3 regions of the Rhizobium sp. RAF36 genome follow, and region 3 is predicted to be linked to each of the others. Evidence: predicted binding sites of a transcription regulator. Region 3 holds the regulator's gene; each other region holds the start of a gene.
What was found. The regulator LexA, encoded in region 3, represses DNA repair genes until DNA is damaged. The targets are predictions, from matches to a motif close to TGTTCNNNNTGTGTTCNG.

Region 1 (7,394 bases), on a different contig from region 3:
GTATCGAAGACGTCGAAATACCGGAAAATCGGCGCGAAGACGGCATCGACCAGGCTGAAATTATCGCCAGCGAAAAACGGGCCGGCCGAGAGTTCCGCCTCGATGGTTCTGAATTTTCCGGCAATCACATTGCGCTTGTCATCCAGCTGCCGTGCATCGCCTGTCGTCTCATAGGTCCAGAGATCGGAGAGGATGGACGAGCCGAACTCCATCCAGCCGCGATGCCGCGCCCGCAGCAACGCATCGCCAGGATGCAGTCTCGGCCCCGGCTGTGTTTCGTCCAGATATTCGCAGATTGCCGCGCTTTCGAAGATCGCTGTCTGTTCGCCACCGTCTTCGATGAGCAGCAGCGGAACCTTGCCGAGCGGCGAGATTTTCGAAAACCACTCGGGCTTGTTGTCGAGGTCGATGACAACACGCTCGAAGGGGACGCCCTTTTCGCCGAGCGCGATCGCGGCGCGCTGCACGTAAGGGCAGAGATGGTGCGAGATGAGGGTCAGCTTGAGCATCGGTATCTCCATGATAGATGCAATTGCATATAAATACGCTTGCGGCATCCGTCAAGATAGATGTAATTGCATGCATGCCGGAGAGAACCACCCCATCAGATGCCGTTACCGAAGCGTGGATCGGTATCATGCGTGCGCAGCAGAAGTTGCTTCTGGCAATCGAGGCCGACCTGAAACAGGCGGGCATGCCGCCGCTCGGCTGGTACGATGTCTTGTGGGAACTGGTCCGCGCGCCCGATAGCCGTTTGCGGCCCTTCGAGATCGAGGAGCGCACGCTGCTGGCGCAATACAATCTCTCGCGCCTGATCGACCGGCTCGAACGTGAGGGGCTGGTCGGCCGCGAGACATTTGCGGAGGATGGCCGTGGCCGATGGGTGGTCGTGACCGATGCGGGCCGGGCGCTTCGCGAGCGGATGTGGGTGGTCTATTCGAAGGCGATCGAAAGGCATGTCGGCTCGAAGCTCGACGATACGTCCGCAAAAGCGCTCGCAGGCCTTTTGAAGAACCTGTCGGCCTAGGCGATCAGCGATGCCGCCTTTGCGTTCAGCGCCTTGAGCGCATCTCCAGGCACGAGCCTAACCTGCAGCCCGCGCTGCCCGCCGTTCATATAGACCAGGGCTTCTGTCAGCGCTGCTTCCTCAAGGGCCGTCGGCACAAGCTTCTTCTGGCCGAAGGGGCTGATGCCGCCGACATGATAGCCGGTCAGGCGTTCGGCATCGGCAGGCTTCATCATGTTCGCGGACTTGCCGCCAAAGGCTGCGGCCAGCTTCTTCATGCTCACTTCACGGTCGGATGGGACGACGACGCAGACCGCTTTGCCATCGACTTCGGCCATCAGTGTCTTCAGAACCCGGCGCGGCTCCTCGCCGAGCGCTTCCGCCGCCTGCAGGCCGACGCGTTCGGCGTTCGGATCGTAGTCATAGGTATGGACCGTGAATTCGACGCCCGATTTGGCAAGGACCTGCGTGGCACGCGTCGTCTTCGACATGATCACTTTCCGAATTCGGCAGCGTAGAGATCAGGCTTGAAGCCGACAAGCAGCTTGCCGTCATGCTCCAGCACCGGGCGCTTGATCATCGAAGGCTGCTCCAGCATCAGCGCGATCGCTTTGTCGCGCGTCAGGTTCTCGCGATCGGCATCGGGCAGCTTACGGAAGGTTGTTCCTGCACGGTTCAGCACCGTTTCCCATCCGGCCTTGCCGACCCAGTCTTCCAGATGTGCCCGGTCGATGCCCGAGGCCTTGTAGTCGTGGAAGTCGTAGCCCGCCCCATTCTCCTCAAGCCAGGTGCGGGCCTTCTTCATCGTGTCGCAGTTCTTGATGCCGTAAATCGTCGTTGCCATCGTCAGTCTTCCAGCGTTCCGGCCTTGCGCAGCGCCGTGCTCGGCTCGTCGCAGGCAATCTTCATCAGGTCTGCGCGCCGCCGCACCAGCCGGTCGGACGTGCGCGTCACGATCAAGCCTGCCTGCGGGGCACGGATCTCCGTCTCGCCATCGGCCATGCCCGGCCGCGCGACGATGGTTGCCAAAAGATCGCCGGCAGCGACCGTCTCGCCGATGTCGCGGTGGAAAAGAAGGGTGCCGGCAACCGGCGTGCGGATCATCTCGATATTGTCGAGCGGCACGGCAGGTCCGGTAAAAGCACCGAGAGGGGCGCTGTCCCTGACCGCCCCGCGGGCGGCGAGGAAGGCGAAGACGCCATCGGCGTCAGCGCTTGCCATGTCAGGATAGACGTCGCGGCGGCCGCGAAGCTCCACCGTAACGGAGAGCTTGCCGGGCAGGCGGCTGCGCTTCTCGCCGGGCACCTCGTATTTCCACGCAAAACCGACAGCTTCCTCGAAAGCCGAGCTTTCGCCATCCGAAAGCAGCAAGGCATCCATCGACAGAGCGCTGGCCAGATCGGCGGCCTCGGGCCAGAAGGCCTCGTCGATATAGGCATATTGCAGCGATTCATCGTCGCAATGCAGATCGAGCACCAGATCGGCGCCGAGTGCCATGTGGATCAGCTGTCGCTTGAGACGATCCGTAGCCGGATACCGATCCAGATCCTCGACCAGCGTATCGCGGTCGCGCAGCGAAATCAGCGGGAAATCGCGATTGAAGTTAGTGCGCGATCCGAGATCGAAGCGTCCCTGCAGCTCGCCGAAATGCGATTGCGCCGCGCCGATCGGGTTGGCCTGCGGAACGATGGTAATGTCGCTGGCGATCCTTCCGGCATCTTCGGCAGCTCTGAGCTTCCGGCAGAGGAAATGCAGCAGTGCCGTTCCCGGCAGCTCGTTGGCATGCAGCGCCGCCTGAATGTAGATCCGCGGCGCGTGCGGGTCGCTGCCCTTGAAATGCAGCACCGGCAGGCGCCATTCGATGCCCGGCGTATCGCCAGGAATGATGATCTCGGTCGTATCCATGTCAGCACTCCGCAAAATCTGCTGGGAGCAGCTTTAAGCAACTCCGCTGCACTGGCGCAAGCGTCAATAGGGGCGCCTCATCCAAGCAGCGGCCATTCTTCGATATCCACATGCCGGCCTTCGCCGACGAAGCTGTTGACCAGAACGAAAGACTTCGCCGTCCAGACGATCGGCTCCGAAAGGATTGTCTCGGGCACGCTGCGATAATCATATAGCAGCGTCATATGGGGCTCGAGTTTCGGCTGAACCCTGACGCTGACGCCGCGGTTGAGCAGCGACAGGGCGAGCTGCGCATGCAATGAGAGAACCTCCTGCCGCCCTTCGTCTGCCCGCAAAACCAGTGCCGGCTTACCCTGGCGAAAGCTCACGGCGCGCCGGAAGGTCAGCTTGAAGGGGCGCATTCTGACGGCAGCGGCGGCCGCCAGACCATCGAACAGCATGCTCGGCGGGATCGCATCCCATTCCCCGAGATAGCAGAGAGAGACGTGGAGCAGGCGCTTGGGCCGTGGCTTCTCCCGTAAGCCGAAACGCCGCCGCAGATCACCCGCCATGCGCCTCGTCTGCTCTGCCGCCCGCTCGTCGGGGCGCAACGCGAAGTAGACATTGCAAGGCTTTCGATCCGCTCCGCCGCGACCCGGCGCCGCGGGGTCAGCCGCACGGTCAAATGAAAATTCCGTCTGGTTCTGAGCAACCATCTCCAACCGGCAAGCGCCGCCTCCTCGTGAAGGACCAGAGGCTAGCAACAAGGGCAGGAATTGACAAGAACAAAAAGAGAACAAATAATCGAAGCGTTGAGATTGCGTTGGTGGGCAAGAATCGGGTTGAAGGCCGGGCGCAGGCATACGATCTTTGGGGCAGTCAATCATGGAGGTTGCGTCATGAGCGAGGCAACGCATCACTACAGCATCTTCGAAACCGCAGGCGGCTTTTGCGGCATCGCCTGGAATGCGGCCGGAATCATCCGCTTCCAGCTGCCGACCAAATCCGGGCATTCGACCGAACAGTTGCTGCTGAAGCGACTGTCATCAGGTCTTCGCGCCGATCCGCCGGCCGCGGTCGCGGCGACGACCGAATCCGTCAAACGCTACTTCGCCGGAGAGACCGTCGATTTTTCGGATGTTGCAGTGGATCTATCCAATCAGGACGAGTTCTTCCGGGAAATCTACGCCGCCGCACGCCGTGTCGGCTGGGGCAGGACGACGACCTACGGCACGCTCGCAAGGGAACTCGGCCGCGGCCCGGAAGCCGCCCGCGACGTCGGCCAGGCCATGGCCAAGAACCCAGTCGCGCTGATCATCCCCTGCCACCGCGTCCTTGCCGCCGGCGGCAAGCTCGGCGGCTTCTCGGCCCCTGGCGGGTCGAACTCCAAAGCGAAGATGCTGGAACTGGAGGGTGTCAACCTCGGTCCGCCTGAACCGGCCCAACAGTCGCTGGGGTTTTAGGCAGCGAGAGGGGTTCTGCTCCCATCTGCCTTTCGAGTTTACGGCGGGATCTGCTCATCGGCAATCAGGTTTTGACAAGGCCCAACCTTAGCAGACTTTCGGCGCTGGCCACAATTGCCTCTTCTCGCGAGCGAGGCGTCCAGCCGAGCAGGCGTTCTGCCTTTTCTCCGCTGGCGTCCAGTTTGGCCCCCAGAAGCGGCAGGAGACCTTTCATTGCTGGGTTGGCGAGAGCCATCGAACGCACGAGTATGTTTGGCAACACACGCGTCGAGACACGGCTAGCAGCCATGCCCATACGCTCTTTAAGCAGCCTAGCAATTTCCGCCAGCCAAAGCCCTTCGCCTGAGGTGGCCAGGAAGCGTTCGCCGTTTGCAGCAGGATCGGTCATGGCACGCAGATGCAGGTCGGCGACATCCCGCACATCGACGACGCAGGTCTTGATCTTCGGGTATCCGGGCTGACCCTCCAGCATTTCTCTGATCGTGCGGATCGAATGCGAATAATCCGGCCCCAGCGCCGGTCCGAGTACCATGGTGGGGTTGACAGACGCGAGCTCCAGCCCGCGGCCTTCGTTGGCAATGAAGTCCCATGACGCCCGTTCGGCAAGGGTCTTCGATTTTTGGTAGGGCGCGACGTTTCCGGTCAGGTCGGTCCAGTCGGTCTCGACGAACGGACGGGCGAGCGGCTTGTGCCCAGCGCCGATTGCGCCGAAGGCCGAGGTGAGAACGAGCCGCTTGACGCCTGAATCGCGCGATGCACGCAGAACGCGGAGGTTGCCATCGACTGCAGGCTTGATCCATTCCTCCTCGCTCGCATAGGTTCCGGATGGGGTGGGTGAAGCACCGTGAAAGGCGTAGGAGCAACCGGCTGCCGCTTCTGGCCATCCATCGTCGGAATTGAGATCGGCAGCAATGAAAGACAACCGCTCGCCAGGCTCGACACCACCGGCCTTCAAGTTGGCGCGCACTTCTGCCTCGCGCGACAACGATCGCACGGTTGTCCTGACTCGGTAGCCGGCATTTATCAGGGCGATGATGCAGTGTTGTGCGATAAAGCCGGTTCCGCCCGTGACGAGGACAAGTTCGTCCATATGAAACTCCTGAGGATATTGAGCGATCGGCGTTATAGGGTACGAACGGATCGCGGTTGTGACATTCGATATACGACCGTATACTGAATTTCGAATTAAGTCTACAGGTGTATGATGAAATCAACGCAGCCGCCCAATAGCCGCGCCGCCAAGGCCGACGCGACACGTGCCGCGATCCTCGCATCGGCGCGAAGAGCCTTTGCGGAACATGGTTATGACGGTGCGGGCCTGCGTGGCATCGCTGAAGCAGCGGGTGTCACCGCGATGATGGTCGGACGCTATTTCGGATCGAAGGAGGGTTTGTTCGGTGAGGTGGTCACCGACACGATGCGGGATCCGATCATCCTGTCACAGGACAATCTGAAGCGGGCCGAGTTATCCCGCGCCTTTGCGGAAGCGCTCGTCGGGGTCACAACCCAAGGCAAGGTGCCGCTTGACGGATTTCTGATCCTGTTTCGCTCTACTGGAAGTGCGACAGCGGCGCGAATTGCCCGTGAGCGCATCGCCAAAGTGCATCACGCGGCCGCGACCGGGGCCATTTCAGGGGACCACGCTTCGGAGCGTGCAGCTCTATTTCTGGCGGTTGTTGCGGGCGTGCAGATGATGCGACAGATGCTCGAACTTGAACCGCTGACGAAAGCGGAACCGGCTTTGCTCGTCGAACTACTGACGCCGGTCATTGCAAGCCTGATCGAACCGAAGAAATAGGCGCTTCCGATCAGGCTCGAAACGATCTAATCGAAAGCAAGGGCGTTCTCTCTCACTCCCACTCGATCGTGCCCGGTGGCTTGCTCGTCACATCATACACGACGCGGTTGATACCGCGGACTTCGTTGATGATGCGAGTGGCGGCGCGGCCGAGGAATTCCATGTCGTAGTGGTAGAAGTCCGCCGTCATGCCATCGACCGAGGTCACGGCGCGCAGCGCGCAGACGAATTCGTAGGTGCGGCCGTCGCCCATGACGCCGACGGTCTGGACCGGCAGCAGCACCGCGAAAGCCTGCCAGATCGCGTCGTAGAGACCGGCCTTGCGGATTTCGTCGAGATAGATGGCGTCGGCTTCGCGCAGGATCTCCAGCTTTTCGCGGGTGATGCCACCCGGGCAGCGGATCGCCAGACCTGGACCCGGGAACGGGTGGCGGCCGATGAAGCTGTCGGGCAGGCCGAGCTCCTTGCCGAGCACGCGCACTTCGTCCTTGAAGAGCTCGCGCAGCGGCTCGACGAGCTGCATGTTCATGCGCTCGGGCAGGCCGCCGACATTGTGGTGCGACTTGATCGTCACCGACGGGCCGCCGGTGAAGGAGACGCTTTCGATCACGTCGGGATAGAGCGTGCCCTGGCCGAGGAAATCGGCGCCGCCGAGCTTCTTGGCCTCTTCCTCGAAGGTCTCGATGAACAGGCGGCCGATGATCTTGCGCTTCGTCTCGGGATCGGAAACGCCCTCGAGCTCGCCGATGAACTTGTCGGACGCGTCGACGTGGATCAGGTGCAGATTGTAGTGTTCGCGGAACATGGCAACGACGTTGGCCGCCTCGTCCTTGCGCATCAAGCCGTGGTCGACGAGCACGCAGGTCAGCTTGTCGCCGATAGCCTCGTGGATCAACAGGGCCGCAACGGAGCTGTCAACGCCGCCGGAGAGGGCGCAGAGCACGCGCTTGTCGCCGACCTGCTCGCGGATCGTATCGACCGCCTTCTGGCGGTAGGCCGACATCGACCAGTCGCCCTTGATGCCGGCGATGTTGTGAATGAAGTTGCCGATCAGCTTGGCGCCATCGGGTGTGTGCACCACTTCCGGGTGGAACTGAACGCCGTAATATTTGCGCTTCTCGTCGGCGATGAACGCATAAGGCGCGTTCGGCGAGGTCGCCACGACCTTGAAGCCCTCAGGCAGCGCGGTAACGCGGTCGCCGTGGCTCATCCAGACCTGGTGGCGCGAACCCTTCGACCAGAG
Region 2 (7,394 bases), on a different contig from region 3:
GGGACCAGGATCTGGTCGCCAAGCTTCGCGCGACGGACTCTGCCTCGGCGATCTATGCCTTCCTCAACGAAGAGCAGGCCTCGAACGCCGCCTGAGATTTTCAAGTGCAGAAATGAAAGAGGCGCCCGGGATGACCGGGCGCCTCTTCTCGTTTGAGATGGGATAGCTCTCAGAACTCTTCCCAATTGTCCTGTGCGACTGCAGCCGAGCCATGGGCGACTGCGGCACGGCGCGGCGCCGGAGCGCGATAGGCCGGGGCAGGGGCCGCGGGAGCACGCATATGCTGGGCCGTTGCCCTGAGTGCCGCACTGTTTGCCTGGCCGGAGACGCGGAAGCGCAGTACGAGCGCCTTCAGTGTCTGTGCCTCGTCGTTGAGCGTGACGCTGGCTGCGGTCGCTTCTTCCACCATCGCGGCGTTCTGCTGGGTCACCTGGTCCATCTGGTTCATGGCCTGGTTGACCTCCTTCAGTCCGATCGCCTGCTCGCTGGCGGAGGCGGAAATCTGGCGGATCAGTTCGTTGATGCTCATCACCTGATCGGCGATCTTGTGCAGCGTGCCACCGGCACGGCCGACGAGATCGACGCCTTCCTTGACCTGGACGGCCGAGGTATTGATGAGCGTCTTGATTTCCTTCGCAGCACTCGCTGAGCGCTGCGCCAGTTCGCGGACTTCCTGCGCGACGACTGCAAAACCCTTGCCGGCCTCACCTGCACGAGCAGCTTCGACGCCGGCGTTCAGAGCAAGCAGGTTGGTCTGGAAGGCGATCTCGTCGATGACGCCGATGATGCGCGACACTTCGGTCGAAGACTGCTCGATGCCCTGCATCGAAGCGATTGCCTTCTGCACGACTTCACCAGACCTCTCTGCGTCCTCGCAGGCCAGGTTCACGTTCTCGGCAGCAGTCCGGGCGTTCTCAGCGCTCGAATTGACCTGTGCGGTCAGCTCGTTCAGCGCAGCTGCGGTCTCTTCCAGGCTTGCTGCCTGCTGTTCTGTACGCTTGGCAAGATCGGAGGCACTGTTGCTGATCTCGCTGGTGCCCGAGCCGATGTTGCCGACACTGAGGTTCATCGTGTTGATCGTTTCTTCGAGGCTGGCGAGTGCAGCGTTGAAGTCCTGCTTCAGCTTTGCATATTCGCCAGGGAACTCGTCGTTGATCCGGTGGCCGAGATTGCCCTGCGACAATTCGGAGAGACCGGCACCGACGATGGCAACGATCTGGCGCTGGAGCGCGACCGACTGCTGGCGCTCGCTTTCGGAGCGGCTGCGTTCGGACTCAGCGGCACTGCGCTGGCTGTCGGCCTCGGATTCGAGGCGGCGCGTATCGGCAAGCGCAAATCGGAAGCCCTCGAGTGCCTTGGCGACCGAACCGATTTCATCGGCACGCTCCTGACCGGCTACGGGCTGCTCGTATTGGCCATCGCTGAGCTTCTTGACGCCGGCGACCAGCTGGCCGAGCGGCTTCTGCACGAGAGAGCGGACGGCGAAATAGAGGGCCAGCATCACGGCGCCGAGCACCACGATGCCGCCGATGATCATCATGAAGGTCTGATCCTGCACCGGAGCATTGATGGCGCTGTGGGGCACGTCCACGAGTACGACCCAGGTGGCGTTGAGATCGGGAACGGCGAAGGGATAGACGACGCGATCGAAGGGCTCATAGCCGTCGAGCGAAAGATTCTTGACAACGCCAGGCGTCATCGAGCTCAGGGCGGACTTGACCTGGGCCGAACCCTCAGCATCGCCGTAGGGCTTCGACATCAGCTCCTTCGTCGGCGCGACGATCCAGTTGCCGTTCTGGGCAACCAGCGTCACACGGCCGGAGCCGAAAGGATGCAGGGCCTGCAGCTTGTCGGTCAGCGACTTCAGCGAGATATCGACGCCTTCGACACCGATCATCTTGCCGCCGGAAACGACGGGATAAGCGATCGAGGTCAGCAGCGTCGGGACATCCGTGCCTTCAGCAAGGTAAGGCGTGGTGATGGCACCCTTGCCGCTTTCGGCAGCGAGCTTCCACCATTCGGCCGTATAGTCGTTGTCGAAGGTCGAGAACTGGATCGCGCCATCCTTGGTCTTCGACCAGTAAGGCGTGAAAGCGCCAGCCTTGTTCGTGCCCTCGTCGAGCTTGTCGGCAATCTCGGTGGTCTTGCCGTCGAAGGCGCCGAGCTGTTCGCAGAACCAGCTACCGAACGCGAAGGCGTTCTTTTCGAGATTGGCCTTCAGGATATTGATGATGCCCTTGCGGTCGAAGTTGCCACCCTCGTGGCCACGGCCGACAACGCCGGACATGGAGCGCGCAGCACTCGCCAGTTCGCCGACATTGGCGGCGATTTCGTTGGCGATAGCTTTTGCCTCAAGATTCGCCTGGTCCATCGTCAGCGTCTGCACGCGGCTGCGCGTCTGATCGATGAGGAAAAAGTTTGATACAAAAAGGACGAGCGCGATGGCGACGCCGGTGATGACAATGAGTTTTGCGGCAAGCGACTTCATGCGGAAGATGAACATGGTGCCTCGGCGGGGCGACTTGCCGGACGAACATTTCCGGCACAGGCGAGGGTGAGCCGCACCGTCATGGAGCAGCCGTGCAAAAGTCCAGGCGCCGTTAAAATTGAAGCCTGACGATCGCCGGAAAGATCGCCAGAAATCTCTTAAATTTGAATGAAACTGTACGAATTGAACCCCTGAATTGCCTTGGCGGCGGAGGGTTTTCGTAGAGCGTATCGGAAACAGAAAAGTCTATAGCTTGTTTGCGACTTCGGCGCTGAGCGGGATCGACGGCTGGGCTCCCGCCTTGAGGCAGGCAAGGGATCCGGCAACGGCGGCGCGGCGCAGTGACGTCTCGAAATCGAGACCGTCGTTGAGGCTTGCGGCGAAATAGCCGCAGAAGGTATCGCCGGCACCGACGGTATCGACAGGCTCGATCTTCAGTCCTTTCGCCCGGACGAGTTCGCCATCGCGAATGGCAATGACGCCATCGGCGCCAAGTGTGACGATCAGCGTCTGTCCGGTTTCGCCGTGAAGGCGCTTCAAGGCGGCCTCGCGATCGCCAGCGGTCATGCCTTCTTGTCCGGCCAGAAGCTCGAATTCCGTCTCGTTGGCGATGACGATATCTGCCAGCCGCCCAAGGCGTGGTGCGTCGGCAATCAGCGGCGCGAGATTGAGTACGCTGCGGATGCCCTTCTTGCGGGCCGCATCGAGAGCCTTCTCGACGGCGGCCGGGGGAACCTCGAGCTGCAGCATGAGAATATCGTTGGGTTCCATTGCCGCAACCACGGCCTCAGCATCTTCGGGGCTGACGGTGCCGTTAGCGCCGGGAACGACCGCGATCATGTTTTCGCCGTCGCCGCCCACGAGGATCAGGGCGGTGCCGGTTGGGCCGTCCACATGATTGACCTTGGAAAGTCCGGTACCGGCTTCACTGAGGAGCGCGATGGCGGGGGCGGCGAATTCATCCTTGCCGACTGCGCCGGCCATGCTCACGGTGCTGCCTGCACGGCGCGCAGCAAGCGCCTGGTTGGCACCCTTGCCGCCGGCGGCAGTCGCAAAGCCAGTCCCAGCCACGGTTTCACCCGGCTTCGGCAGGCGCGCGGTGGTGGCGATGAGGTCCATGTTGATGGAGCCGAACACAGTGATCATGGTAGATGTCCCGTCCTTAAATTGGCGCGACACTGCCCGAAGGGCTCACTCCTCGTCAACCACCCTGAGCTTGAGAAGGCCTGTCCGGCTCTCGACCGATTTCGCTGCTGGCTGGTCTTCGCGTTCCGGTTTGCCGGTATCGCCCGTCGCTTCGAATTCGAGAGCCTCGATCTTCGAGCCACGCTTGGTCAGCTTGTCGGCGGAGGTGACGATCATGTCGACATCCTTCTGCGCCATGGCGAAATGCCCTTGCAGCTTGCGCACACGCTCATCGAGGCGGCCGAGATCGTCCATGAGGTTCGCGACTTCACCCTGAATGACATGCGCCTGTGCGCGCATACGCTGATCCTTGAGAACCGCCTGGATCACCTGGATCGACAGCATCAGCAGGGAAGGAGACACGATGACAATCCGGGCGCGATGCGCCTTCTGGATGATCGGCTCGAAATTCTCGTGGACCTCGGCAAAGATTGATTCCGAGGGAACAAACATGAAGGCCGTATCCTGGGTCTCGCCCTGGATCAGATACTTTTCCGAGATATCGCGAATATGCACTTCCATATCGCGCCGGAACTGCTGGGAGGCGATCTTGGTGGCATCCGGGCCGCCGGCGTCGCGAATGGCGTTCCAGGCTTCGAGCGGAAACTTGGCGTCGATGACGAGCGGCGGTGCGCCATTCGGCATCTTCACGGTGCAGTCCGGCCGCGAACCGTTCGACAGCGTCTGCTGGAAGGCATAGGCGCCCATCGGCAGCCCATCGGCAACAATCGTCTCCATGCGCGATTGGCCGAAGGCACCGCGTGTCTGCTTGTTGGAAAGGATCGCCTGAAGGCCGACGACGTCCTTGGCAAGCATTTGGATGTTGTTCTGGGCAACGTCGATGACGGCAAGCCGCTCCTGCAGCTTCTGTAGGTTTTCATGGGTCGATTTCGTCTGTTCGGTGATCGTGTGGCTGACCCTCTGCGACATGCCATCAAGACGCTGGTTGATCGCCTGATTGAGCTCTGCCTGCCGCGTGCCGAACACTTCCGCCATGGTCGAAATGCGGCCCTGCATCTCCGCCTGGATTTTCAGAAGCTCCGACATGCGCATATCGGCTTCCGCCGATCGGATCGCGGCTTCCTCATTCTGCTCGCGCCGCAAGTTGCTGCTTCTGAACAGCAAGAAGACGAGGACGACGACCATCGCGGCGATGGCGCCGCCTGCGATGGCGAGAATGGCCGGATTGACGGCGGCAAGCGAGATGGTGAGCGAGTCGGCAGAATTGTTCATCCGGCCACCATAGCAAACTTCAAACCATTGACTAGATCAAAACGTGAACGAATCCACAGGTAGCTTTGGTATGATCAAAAGGCCGCAGTCCACTTTGGGAGAGGGACGACAAATCGTGGCCATGCTTAACGATTGCTCAACCATATTTTAGAAATGTCTCTGCCGAAACAGATCCTTACCGCGCATCGCGCAGACAGAGAACATCATGAGCAGCCAGCAATCGCAATCCGACCTCAAGCAGCGCCTCGACTTCATCGAGCTCGACGATGCTGCGCGCAAGACGATGAGCGAGATCCGGCCTGTCATCAGCTCGCTGGTCGGCGGTGCGCTTGACAAATTCTATCAGAAGATCGCCAAGACCCCGGCCGTTGCCAGCTTCTTCTCCGACAAATCCCATATGGGCCACGCCAAGAAGGCGCAGGAAAACCATTGGGCCAATCTGGCTGGTGGCAATTTCGACGAAACCTACGTGAAGGGCGTCACCGCAGTCGGCCGCACTCACGCCCGCATCGGCCTGGAGCCGCGGTGGTATATCGGTGGCTACGCGATCGTCATGTCCGAGCTCGTTAAGGGCATCATGGACAAGCAGTGGCCGTCGATGTTTGGTCGCCAGCAGGGCAAGGTACTGGCCGAGAAGCTTTCCGCCGTCATCAAGGCAGGGATGCTGGACATGGACTATTCGATCTCCGTCTATCTCGAGGCATTGGAAGAAAAGCGCCGCAAGCTGGAGGAGGACCGCGCCAAGGCGGAGGCCGACCAGACCATGGCGCTCGACCATCTGCGCCGCGGTTTGGAAGCGCTCTCCGCCGGAGACCTCGATGCCAAGCTGCCTACCGACCTTCCGGGCAATTTCAAGCATATGGCCGACGACTACAATCGCGCCGTCGCTGCGCTGCGCACGTCATTCGGCTCGGTTCGTAGCAGCTCGGCTGAAATCCTGCGGGGCACGGACACGATCTCCAAGGCTGCCGACGATCTGGCGCTTCGGACCGCACAGCAGGCTGCGGGCGTCGAAGAAAGCTCAGCGGCGCTCCAGCAGCTGTCCGTCAGCGTCGGGCTGACCGCCGCCAATGCCGAGAAGGCCTCGGATGCGGTGCGTGAAACACAGCAGCGTGCGAAGAATTCCGGCGAGCTTGTGAACAGCGCCGTTTCCGCCATGGCCGGTATCGAGAAGTCGTCGGATGAAATCGCCAAGATCATCGGCGTCATCGACGAGATCGCCTTCCAGACCAACCTTCTGGCGCTGAATGCCGGTGTCGAAGCGGCACGTGCAGGCGAAGCAGGCAAGGGCTTCGCGGTCGTCGCCCAGGAAGTCCGCCAGCTTGCCCAGCGCACTGCAGAAGCGGCAAAGGAGATCAAGAACCTGATCTCGCAGAGCTCTGCACAGGTGGACCAGGGCGTCGGCATCGTCAGCAGCACCGGCGAAGCACTGGGCGACATGATCAGCCGCATCGACATGATCAATCATGTGGTCGCTGAAATCGCCGCCGCCGCTCGCGACCAGGCGACTGGCGTAAACGAGGTCAGCGTTGCCATCCGCAACATGGATACGATCACCCAGCAGAATTCCGGCATGGTCGAGCACACCTCGGCCGAGACCCGCCGCCTGCGCGGCGAAGTCAGCAATCTGATGGAGCTGCTGCAGCGCTTCGGTACCCGGATGGAAATGCGCAGCAGCGCTCCCAGCCGCCGTGCAGCCTGAGACGAATACGGCAATTTTCCGGAGGCGCGCATAAAAAAGCGCCTCCGGCACTTCCGGGATAATTCCCTCGCTTAAAAAGATAGGTTATGGGAACGCCATGACCATCAAGCCACTTATCATTCTTCCCGATCCCGTTCTCCGCCAGGCTTCCAAGCCGATCGAGCGCGTCGATGGCGAGCTGAAGCGTCTCGCCGACGATATGCTGGAGACCATGTACGATGCCCCCGGCATCGGCCTTGCCGCGATCCAGATCGGCGTTCCGCGCCGCATGCTGGTTATCGATGTAGCGCGCGAAGGCGAAGATAAGCAGCCGCAGGTGTTCATCAATCCGGAGATCCTCAAGTCTTCGGAAGAGCGTTCCGTTTATGAGGAAGGCTGCTTGTCCATCCCGGATTATTACGCCGAGGTCGAGCGCCCTGCCGTCATCACGCTGAAATATCTCGACCGGGACGGCAAGGAACAGACCATCGACGCCGACGGCCTGCTGGCCACCTGCCTGCAGCACGAGATCGATCACCTCAACGGTGTGCTGTTCATCGACCATATCTCGCGGCTGAAGCGCGAAATGGTGATCAAGAAGTTCACCAAGGCTGCCAAGTCCAAGGTCCTCTGATCTGTGCATTGAACCTGTGGGGCTGGCGCGTTATGATATCAGCGATATCATGACGGAGGTGCGGGCATGGGTGATCTTCTGATCCGCGATATTTCCGACGCGATGAAGCGGGATATTGCTTTGCGCGCCGAGAAGAACGGCAACAGCCTTTCCGACGAGGCGAAAAACCTGCT
Region 3 (7,394 bases):
GATGCCGCCGATGGCGTCAAAGATTTCCGTGTTGGCAGCTTCGACAGCCTTTTCAACACCCTTGCCGAGATAGCGCTTGCCGCCATCGCGAACTTCGACGGCTTCGTGCGCGCCGGTCGAGGCACCCGATGGAACAGCCGCGCGGCCCATGCTGCCATCTTCCAGATAAACGTCGACCTCGACGGTGGGGTTGCCACGGCTATCGAGAATCTCGCGGGCGATGATATCGGTAATTGCAGTCATGGGTTTCTTCCTGCTCGGTGGGTGGGATAAATCGTTTGAAATCGTCTTAATCGAAGGCACGCAAATTACAATGGCCGTTTTTGAGCCGCCTAACATGCCTTCGTTTCAGGCCTCATTCGAGGCCTATTACAGGATCATGTCAGCCTTTTGAACGTCAGGCCGCTTTCGCGATCGCGTCGAAGGCGAGAAGCTTTTCGAGAAGCCGCGGCATGTCCTTCAGATAGACCATATTCGGGCCGTCGGACGGGGCGTTGTCCGGGTCTTCGTGGGTTTCGACGAACACACCTGCGACACCGACGGCAACGGCGGCACGCGCCAGGGTCTCGACGAATTCGCGCTGACCACCGCTCGAGCCGCCCTGCCCGCCCGGCTGCTGCACGGAATGCGTGGCGTCGAAGATAACGGGAGCGCCGAGTGCGGCCATGATCGGCAGCGAGCGCATGTCGGAGACCAGCGTGTTGTAACCGAAGGAGGCGCCGCGTTCGCAGAGCAGGATGTTCGGATTGCCGCTGGCATTCAGCTTGGCGAGAACATTCTTCATGTCCCAAGGCGCCAGGAACTGGCCCTTCTTGACGTTGACGATCCGGCCGGTCTTGGCTGCGGCAACGAGAAGATCGGTCTGGCGGCTGAGGAAGGCCGGTATCTGCAGGATGTCGGCGACGGAAGCCACCTGCTCGCACTGCTCTTCCGTGTGAATGTCGGTCAAAACAGGGAAGCCGAATTCCTTCTTCAGATCGGAGAAGACTTCGAGCGCCTTTTCAAGACCGATGCCGCGCTCGGCGGAAAGCGATGTGCGGTTCGCCTTGTCGAAAGACGACTTATAGACGAGGCCGATACCGAGCGACTTGCAGAGTTCGCTCAGAACACCGGCGACCATGAAAGCGTGGTCGCGGCTTTCCATCTGGCAGGGACCGGCAATCAGCGACAGCTTGCCCGTATTCGAAAATGTGACGCGGCCAGCACCCTCGCCGGCGACGACTTCTGCATTGGTGTTGCTCATTGGATCTCCTCGAAGGCAAAGATCGCGCCTTGTCCCGGCGCCGGCTTCACCAATAGACGATTGCTCATACTGACATGGGTGATCCCGTTAGCAGCCAAATGCGCCGCTGTCACGGCCAGATCACCGACCGAAAACACGATTGCGCGCGCCCTGAGGCCGTTATCGGTCCCAAGTGGCTCCGCATCGAAATAGGCCTCCATGCCCTCGTTCGAGAAGATGGAAAGTTTCCCGTTCGGTAATTCGAAGGATAGGCCGAGTGCCGCCTCCCTAGGCTCAGCTCCACCGCTGGCTGTCTCAAGAAATTCGGCGAAGGCCTGCGGATCCTCAGCGCTCAGGGCAATCTCGCTGATGCCGATGACGCCGTTTGCATGGGTTTCCAGTGCCTTGCGATCGGCCGGAAAGGCGTTGACCCGCTGGCAGGCGAAGAAGAAGACATCGGGCGCCCGGAGATCGGCGGCAAAGGCGAGCTTGAAGGCGCCCGTTGCCTGTGTTTCGTCGGGCATGACGATCGGCCGCGAGAATTCGACCATATCACCGCCGCTCAGCTGCGCGCCATCATAGGCAGCCTTGTCCGCATCGGCATCATCGGTGCCGAAGACGATGGCCGAAAAGCCGTCATCGCCGCAGCGGAAGCGGAAGGCCTGATCGCGGGCGACGAAGCTGTTGCCCTTCGCGACGGCCGCGTCGCACTCCGCCTGGTTGGCGACACCGAGCGGTTCGAGGTAGGTCCTGTCGGCAAGGAAGATGCAGGCATTCTCCGTTCCGAACGGATGACGGCCATCGGCCGCGACGGTGAAACCGAGACGGCCGAGTCGCTCGCGGGCAACATCTATATGGGTGACGGGCAGTACCAGATGATCGAGCGGATGCGTCATGGCGGTTCCCTCCGGTGAAGCCGGCAGAGATTTGCACGCCCTGCCTGGTAAAGCGCAAGCGTGGATCACCAATCCGGCAAATAAACTTTCAAAAACGACGAAAAATCATCGGAAGTTTTACCAATATTTAGGCACTTGCGGAACACATATGGAACATATAGTGTCCGTTCTGGCTTTGTTTCACGAATCTGGGGAAAGACTTCGATGCTGACGCGCAAACAACAGGAGCTTCTCCTCTTCATTCACGAGCGGATGAAGGAGTCCGGCGTACCGCCGTCCTTCGACGAAATGAAGGACGCGCTCGACCTGGCTTCCAAGTCGGGCATCCATCGCCTGATCACGGCTTTGGAAGAACGTGGCTTCATTCGCCGCCTACCGAACAGGGCGCGCGCACTCGAGGTCATCAAGCTTCCGGAAGCCTACAGCCCGAGCATCCAGCCGCGCCGCGGCTTCTCGCCGAGCGTCATCGAAGGCAGCCTCGGCAAGCCGCAGCCGGTCGCGCCGCCGAAGCCTGCGAACGAGGACAATCACACGTCGATCTCGGTGCCGGTCATGGGCCGGATCGCAGCCGGTGTGCCGATTTCGGCGATCCAGCAGAACACACACGACATCACTGTTCCCGCCGACATGCTCGGAAACGGTGAACATTATGCTCTTGAGGTCAAGGGCGACTCGATGATCGAGGCCGGCATCTTCGACGGCGATACGGTCATCATCCGCAACACCAATACCGCCAATGCCGGTGATATCGTCGTTGCTCTCGTCGATGACGAAGAGGCAACGCTGAAGCGCTTTCGCCGCAAGGGTGCATCCGTTGCGCTCGAAGCTGCCAACCCGGCTTACGAAACCCGTATTTTCGGACCGGACCGCGTCAAGGTTCAGGGCAAGCTCGTTGGCCTTATCCGCCGCTATCACTGAGCGTCTCGCTTTCACCAAAAGTGCCGCTGCGCCAATCGTAGGCGCGGTGGCGGATCCAGGGCCGGTCGAGACCCTCGAATGATGTGGTGATTTCGGCGATCCCATTGGGGAAACGAAGCTCGACAGCGCCTGTCTTTCGCAGTGTCTCCCCGGTGAAAAGCAGGGCGCCTGAGCGGCAGGTATCGAGGCGCAGGCGAACTGGTGTGACGACGATATCGGATATGTCGCAGGCTGGGCCAAGGAACGCCGCATTCTCGATCACGGTCAGGATCGAACCGTTGTCGAGCTTCGCCGTACACCAGGACTTTTTCACGCATGAGAAGCGCTCGCCCGTCGCACTGGCCTTGATCGCGTTCATGGTGTCGTTCTGCTGTGCCTCCGTCAGTTTCAGCCTTTCACCGCGCGGTGCGGTGGGAATATCCGGGAGCGCCGGGAACGCCGGTGACAAATGCTTATCGATCACCAGAGCGCGCCTCCATTGATCAAAGATGAAGCCCGGTGGCCGCTCGCGATTGGTGGCGAGGCCGTTGTCACTGACGATGCCCGCCATGCTCCCGTCCTCGGCAATCACGATTTTCGGCGGCGGAGGGCCTCCTAACATCGCGGCTGCTGTCGTCGATGCCACCAAGATCGCGGTGCCGAGATGGCGCATGCGGCTGCGCAGCAAAGTCAGCAGCAGGAAACCTGTCACCGCCGCGGGAAAGTACCAAAACGCCAGGCGCCCGACGCCGATATCGCCGCCCCATGAGGCAACCGTCCTGGCAATGGCGATCACCAGATCGAGCCCGAAACCCGTCACTTGCCACGCCCATACATCGAGGCCGAAGGGCATCAACAGCATGGCAATGAGGCCGAACGGCATGATGATGAAGGAGATAATCGGCATTGCGGCGAGATTGGCTGGCAGGCCATAGGCCGTCAGCCGGTGGAAGTGCTCGACCGAGAACAATGCAGTCGAGAAGCCGCCGATGACGGAGGTCAGCAGGATGCCGCCGAAGAACGCGGCGGCGGAAGACAGCATCCTGACGGCGCGAAACTTTGCGAAGGGCCGGTCGCGCACCGGCCTCTCCTTCCAGAGCGCATAGCCCGCGACGAGGGCCAGTGTCGCGGCGAAGGACATCTGGAAGCTTGGCCCCATGATCTCCGAGGGTGAGAGGACAATGATCACCAGCGCCGATAGGGTTACGTTGCGCAGACTGATCGACGGCCGGTCGAAGAAGACCGCCGCCAGCATGATCGCCATCATGATGAAGGCGCGCTCGGCGGAGACTGCGAAGCCCGAGATCAGGAAATAGGCGGTGACGGCGGCAAGCGCACCGGCTGCGGCGATCTTCTTGACGGGATAGGCCTGGACGACAGCCGGAAGCAGGCTGAGCACGGTGCGGAAGCCGACGAAGAAGATGCCTGCCGACAGCGCCATGTTGAGACCGGAAATGGCAATGATATGCGCAAGGCCCGATTGGCGCAGCGCCTCGGTCGTCTCGCTCGAAATGGCGCGGCGCTCGTCCGTGACCAGAGCGGCGGCAAAAGCGCCGGTGTCGCCAGGCAGGATGCCTCTAATACGGTCGCCGATGCCGCTTCTCAAGCGGTAGAGCCATTCAAGCGCGCGATCCTGCATCGATGCGGACCCGGGTTCGTCCGCCGGAACCACGGCAGGGGCACCATAAAAGAAACCGTTGCCACCGACGCCGTCGAAATAGGCACCGAACGAAAAGTCGTTGAGGCCGGGAAGAGCGGGCCCTGAGGGCGGCGTCAGCCTTGCCCTGCCCTTCAGCCAAGTCCCGGTTTCGAACTCCGCTTTCTGGCCGCGCGCAATCACGGTCACCTGCTCTGGCAGCCGCTTCAGCGCCGGGTTCTCCGTCGCCTTGAGCGCCAACAGATACCGCCAGCCGCCGCGGCCATCGCTTTCCCGCCGCTCTACGCGGCCTGTCAGCGTCGTCGTTACCGCCGAATCGAGAACGACAGTACCGGCTCTCCAGGTCTCGAATTGTGCGGCGAGGATGCCAACAGCGATCAACGTCATGGAGGCCACGCAGATCCGGCTCCACTCCCGGCCGCGATCGGTCACGGCGAGCAGCAGAAGCAGCACGACCGCGCATGAAAGCGGCACAGCCGGTGAAATGTCTGCGCCGCAGGCAAACCAGAGAACGGAGCCCAGTCCGAGCGCCACCGGCGCAAACAACATGCGGCCGCCATAAGCCAGCTCTTCGATAGCGCAGGCCGGCAGGCTTTGCGCAACACGGCGCTGCAGCGACCGAAGAGCATGAATAGAAAGCTGCCGGCGGTGACCTAGATTAACAGGTGCGAAGAGAGAGCCTGCTGCAGGCGGCATCAGCGGCGTCTGCGGCAATTTGGCCGCGGCACCGATGGTGATCGTGCTGACGTCGCTGGTTTTCAACTCCGGCATGCAAAGAGCCTGATGACCCGATAGAATACAACCAGAATGCAACCCTGCGCGCGTTTCAGCAACAATAATCGATTGAAAAATGATGAAAAAACGTGAGTGCAAAAAGCCTAAATAAATCATCGGCTTCCGCTATGCGTTTACAGCATCGCAGGAGTGCCTAAAAGTTGATACTGCGATGCACAAAATGGCGTCACGGTAACTTGGCATTAGGCGCGCTATCATATAGCAATCTGAGCGGACGCTTAACCCTATGGCGCTTTTATGGCGCCGCCGCCAATTTGGAGGATCAGAATGACGGATCAAAGCGCAACAATCAAAATCGGCGACAAATCCGCCAATCTTTCCGTAAAGAGCGGAACGATTGGGCCTGATGTCATCGATATCGGCGCACTCTACAAGAACACCGGTTCCTTCACGTACGATCCTGGTTTTACCTCGACCGCATCCTGTGAATCGAAGATCACCTACATCGATGGCGATGAAGGCGTTCTGCTGCACCGCGGCTATCCGATCGAGCAGTTGGCCGAGCACGGCGACTTCCTCGAAGTCTGCTATCTGCTGCTCTACGGCGAACTCCCGACCGCAGCGCAGAAGAAGGACTTCGATTACCGCGTCACGCACCACACCATGGTGCACGAGCAGATGAGCCGCTTCTTCACCGGCTTCCGCCGCGATGCTCACCCGATGGCCGTCATGTGCGGCTGTGTCGGCGCGCTTTCGGCCTTCTACCACGACTCGACCGATATCACCGATCCGCACCAGCGTATGGTCGCTTCGCTGCGCATGATCGCCAAGATGCCGACGCTGGCCGCCATGGCCTACAAGTATCACATCGGTCAGCCCTTCGTTTACCCGAAGAACGACTTGGACTACGCGTCGAACTTCCTGCGCATGTGCTTTGCCGTCCCTTGCGAAGAGTACACGGTCAATCCGGTTCTCTCGCGCGCCATGGACCGCATCTTCATCCTGCATGCCGACCACGAGCAGAACGCCTCGACCTCGACCGTTCGTCTCGCCGGCTCTTCGGGTGCAAACCCGTTCGCTTGCATCGCGGCCGGCATTGCCTGCCTCTGGGGCCCCGCTCACGGCGGCGCCAACGAAGCGGCCCTCAACATGCTCTCGGAAATCGGCTCGGTCGACCGCATCCCTGAATATGTTGCCCGCGCCAAGGACAAGAACGATCCGTTCCGCCTGATGGGCTTCGGTCACCGCGTGTACAAGAACTACGATCCGCGCGCCAAGATCATGCAGAAGACGACGCATGAAGTTCTCGGCGAACTCGGCATCAAGGACGATCCGCTTCTCGAAGTGGCGATGGAACTCGAGCGCATCGCGCTGACCGACGAGTATTTCATCGAGAAGAAGCTTTACCCGAACATCGACTTCTACTCGGGTATCACGCTGAAGGCTCTCGGATTCCCCACGACCATGTTCACGGTTCTCTTCGCTCTCGCCCGCACCGTCGGCTGGATCGCGCAGTGGAACGAAATGATCGAGGATCCGCAGCAGCGTATCGGCCGTCCGCGCCAGCTCTATATCGGCGAGGCCGAGCGTAACTACGTTCCGGTTTCCAAGCGCTAAGCGCCTATATCAGCGAAACAAAAAACCCGGTCATTTCTGACCGGGTTTTTTCTTGTCCAGAATCTCGAGAACGACCTCGGCCGCCTTTTGTCCCGGCGGCTTGTCCGTCTGCATGCGCTGCCAGACGAGATCGAAGCCCTCGATCATCGCGCGGCGCTGCAGCGTATCTGCCGACAGCCGCTCCATCCATCGCGACAGGCTGCCGCCGCGGACAACCTCGTTGATATATTCGGGCACGACCGCGTAGTCGGCGATCAGGTTCGGAATGGCAGCTGTCCAGGTCTTGATACGGCCCGTCAGCAGCTTCATGATCCAGTCGATCTTGTAGGCCGACACCGTCGGCACGCCGGCGAGCCCCAGCTCCAGGATC

Region 1: AB4Z25_RS07005 (2'-5' RNA ligase family protein) is a predicted target of LexA. The motif match lies at 3,672-3,689, and genes of this name have one in related genera.
Region 2: AB4Z25_RS07650 (DNA recombination protein RmuC) is a predicted target of LexA. The motif match lies at 4,939-4,956, and genes of this name have one in related genera.

The regions. Positions count from the first base shown of each region.
Region 1 covers NZ_JBFREC010000002.1:219,653-227,046, forward strand. Annotated here, with positions in the region: gene AB4Z25_RS06980 (glutathione S-transferase family protein) at 1-509, opposite strand, end outside; gene AB4Z25_RS06985 (MarR family winged helix-turn-helix transcriptional regulator) at 584-1,027, shown strand; gene ybaK (Cys-tRNA(Pro) deacylase) at 1,024-1,497, opposite strand; gene AB4Z25_RS06995 (ArsC family reductase) at 1,500-1,850, opposite strand; gene AB4Z25_RS07000 (M14 family zinc carboxypeptidase) at 1,853-2,911, opposite strand; gene AB4Z25_RS07005 (2'-5' RNA ligase family protein) at 2,989-3,462, opposite strand; gene AB4Z25_RS07010 (methylated-DNA--[protein]-cysteine S-methyltransferase) at 3,790-4,353, shown strand; gene AB4Z25_RS07015 (SDR family oxidoreductase) at 4,418-5,443, opposite strand; gene AB4Z25_RS07020 (TetR/AcrR family transcriptional regulator) at 5,555-6,151, shown strand; gene guaA (glutamine-hydrolyzing GMP synthase) at 6,204-7,394, opposite strand, start outside.
Region 2 covers NZ_JBFREC010000002.1:348,817-356,210, forward strand. Annotated here, with positions in the region: gene ptsN (PTS IIA-like nitrogen regulatory protein PtsN) at 1-95, shown strand, start outside; gene AB4Z25_RS07640 (methyl-accepting chemotaxis protein) at 170-2,503, opposite strand; gene AB4Z25_RS07645 (ribokinase) at 2,735-3,634, opposite strand; gene AB4Z25_RS07650 (DNA recombination protein RmuC) at 3,680-4,906, opposite strand; gene AB4Z25_RS07655 (globin-coupled sensor protein) at 5,112-6,608, shown strand; gene def (peptide deformylase) at 6,706-7,221, shown strand; gene AB4Z25_RS07665 (FitA-like ribbon-helix-helix domain-containing protein) at 7,288-7,394, shown strand, end outside.
Region 3 covers NZ_JBFREC010000001.1:956,721-964,114, forward strand. Annotated here, with positions in the region: gene eno (phosphopyruvate hydratase) at 1-243, opposite strand, end outside; gene kdsA (3-deoxy-8-phosphooctulonate synthase) at 398-1,243, opposite strand; gene AB4Z25_RS04785 (VOC family protein) at 1,240-2,118, opposite strand; gene lexA (transcriptional repressor LexA) at 2,323-3,036, shown strand; gene AB4Z25_RS04795 (ComEC/Rec2 family competence protein) at 3,017-5,221, opposite strand; gene gltA (citrate synthase) at 5,735-7,024, shown strand; gene lpxB (lipid-A-disaccharide synthase) at 7,055-7,394, opposite strand, start outside.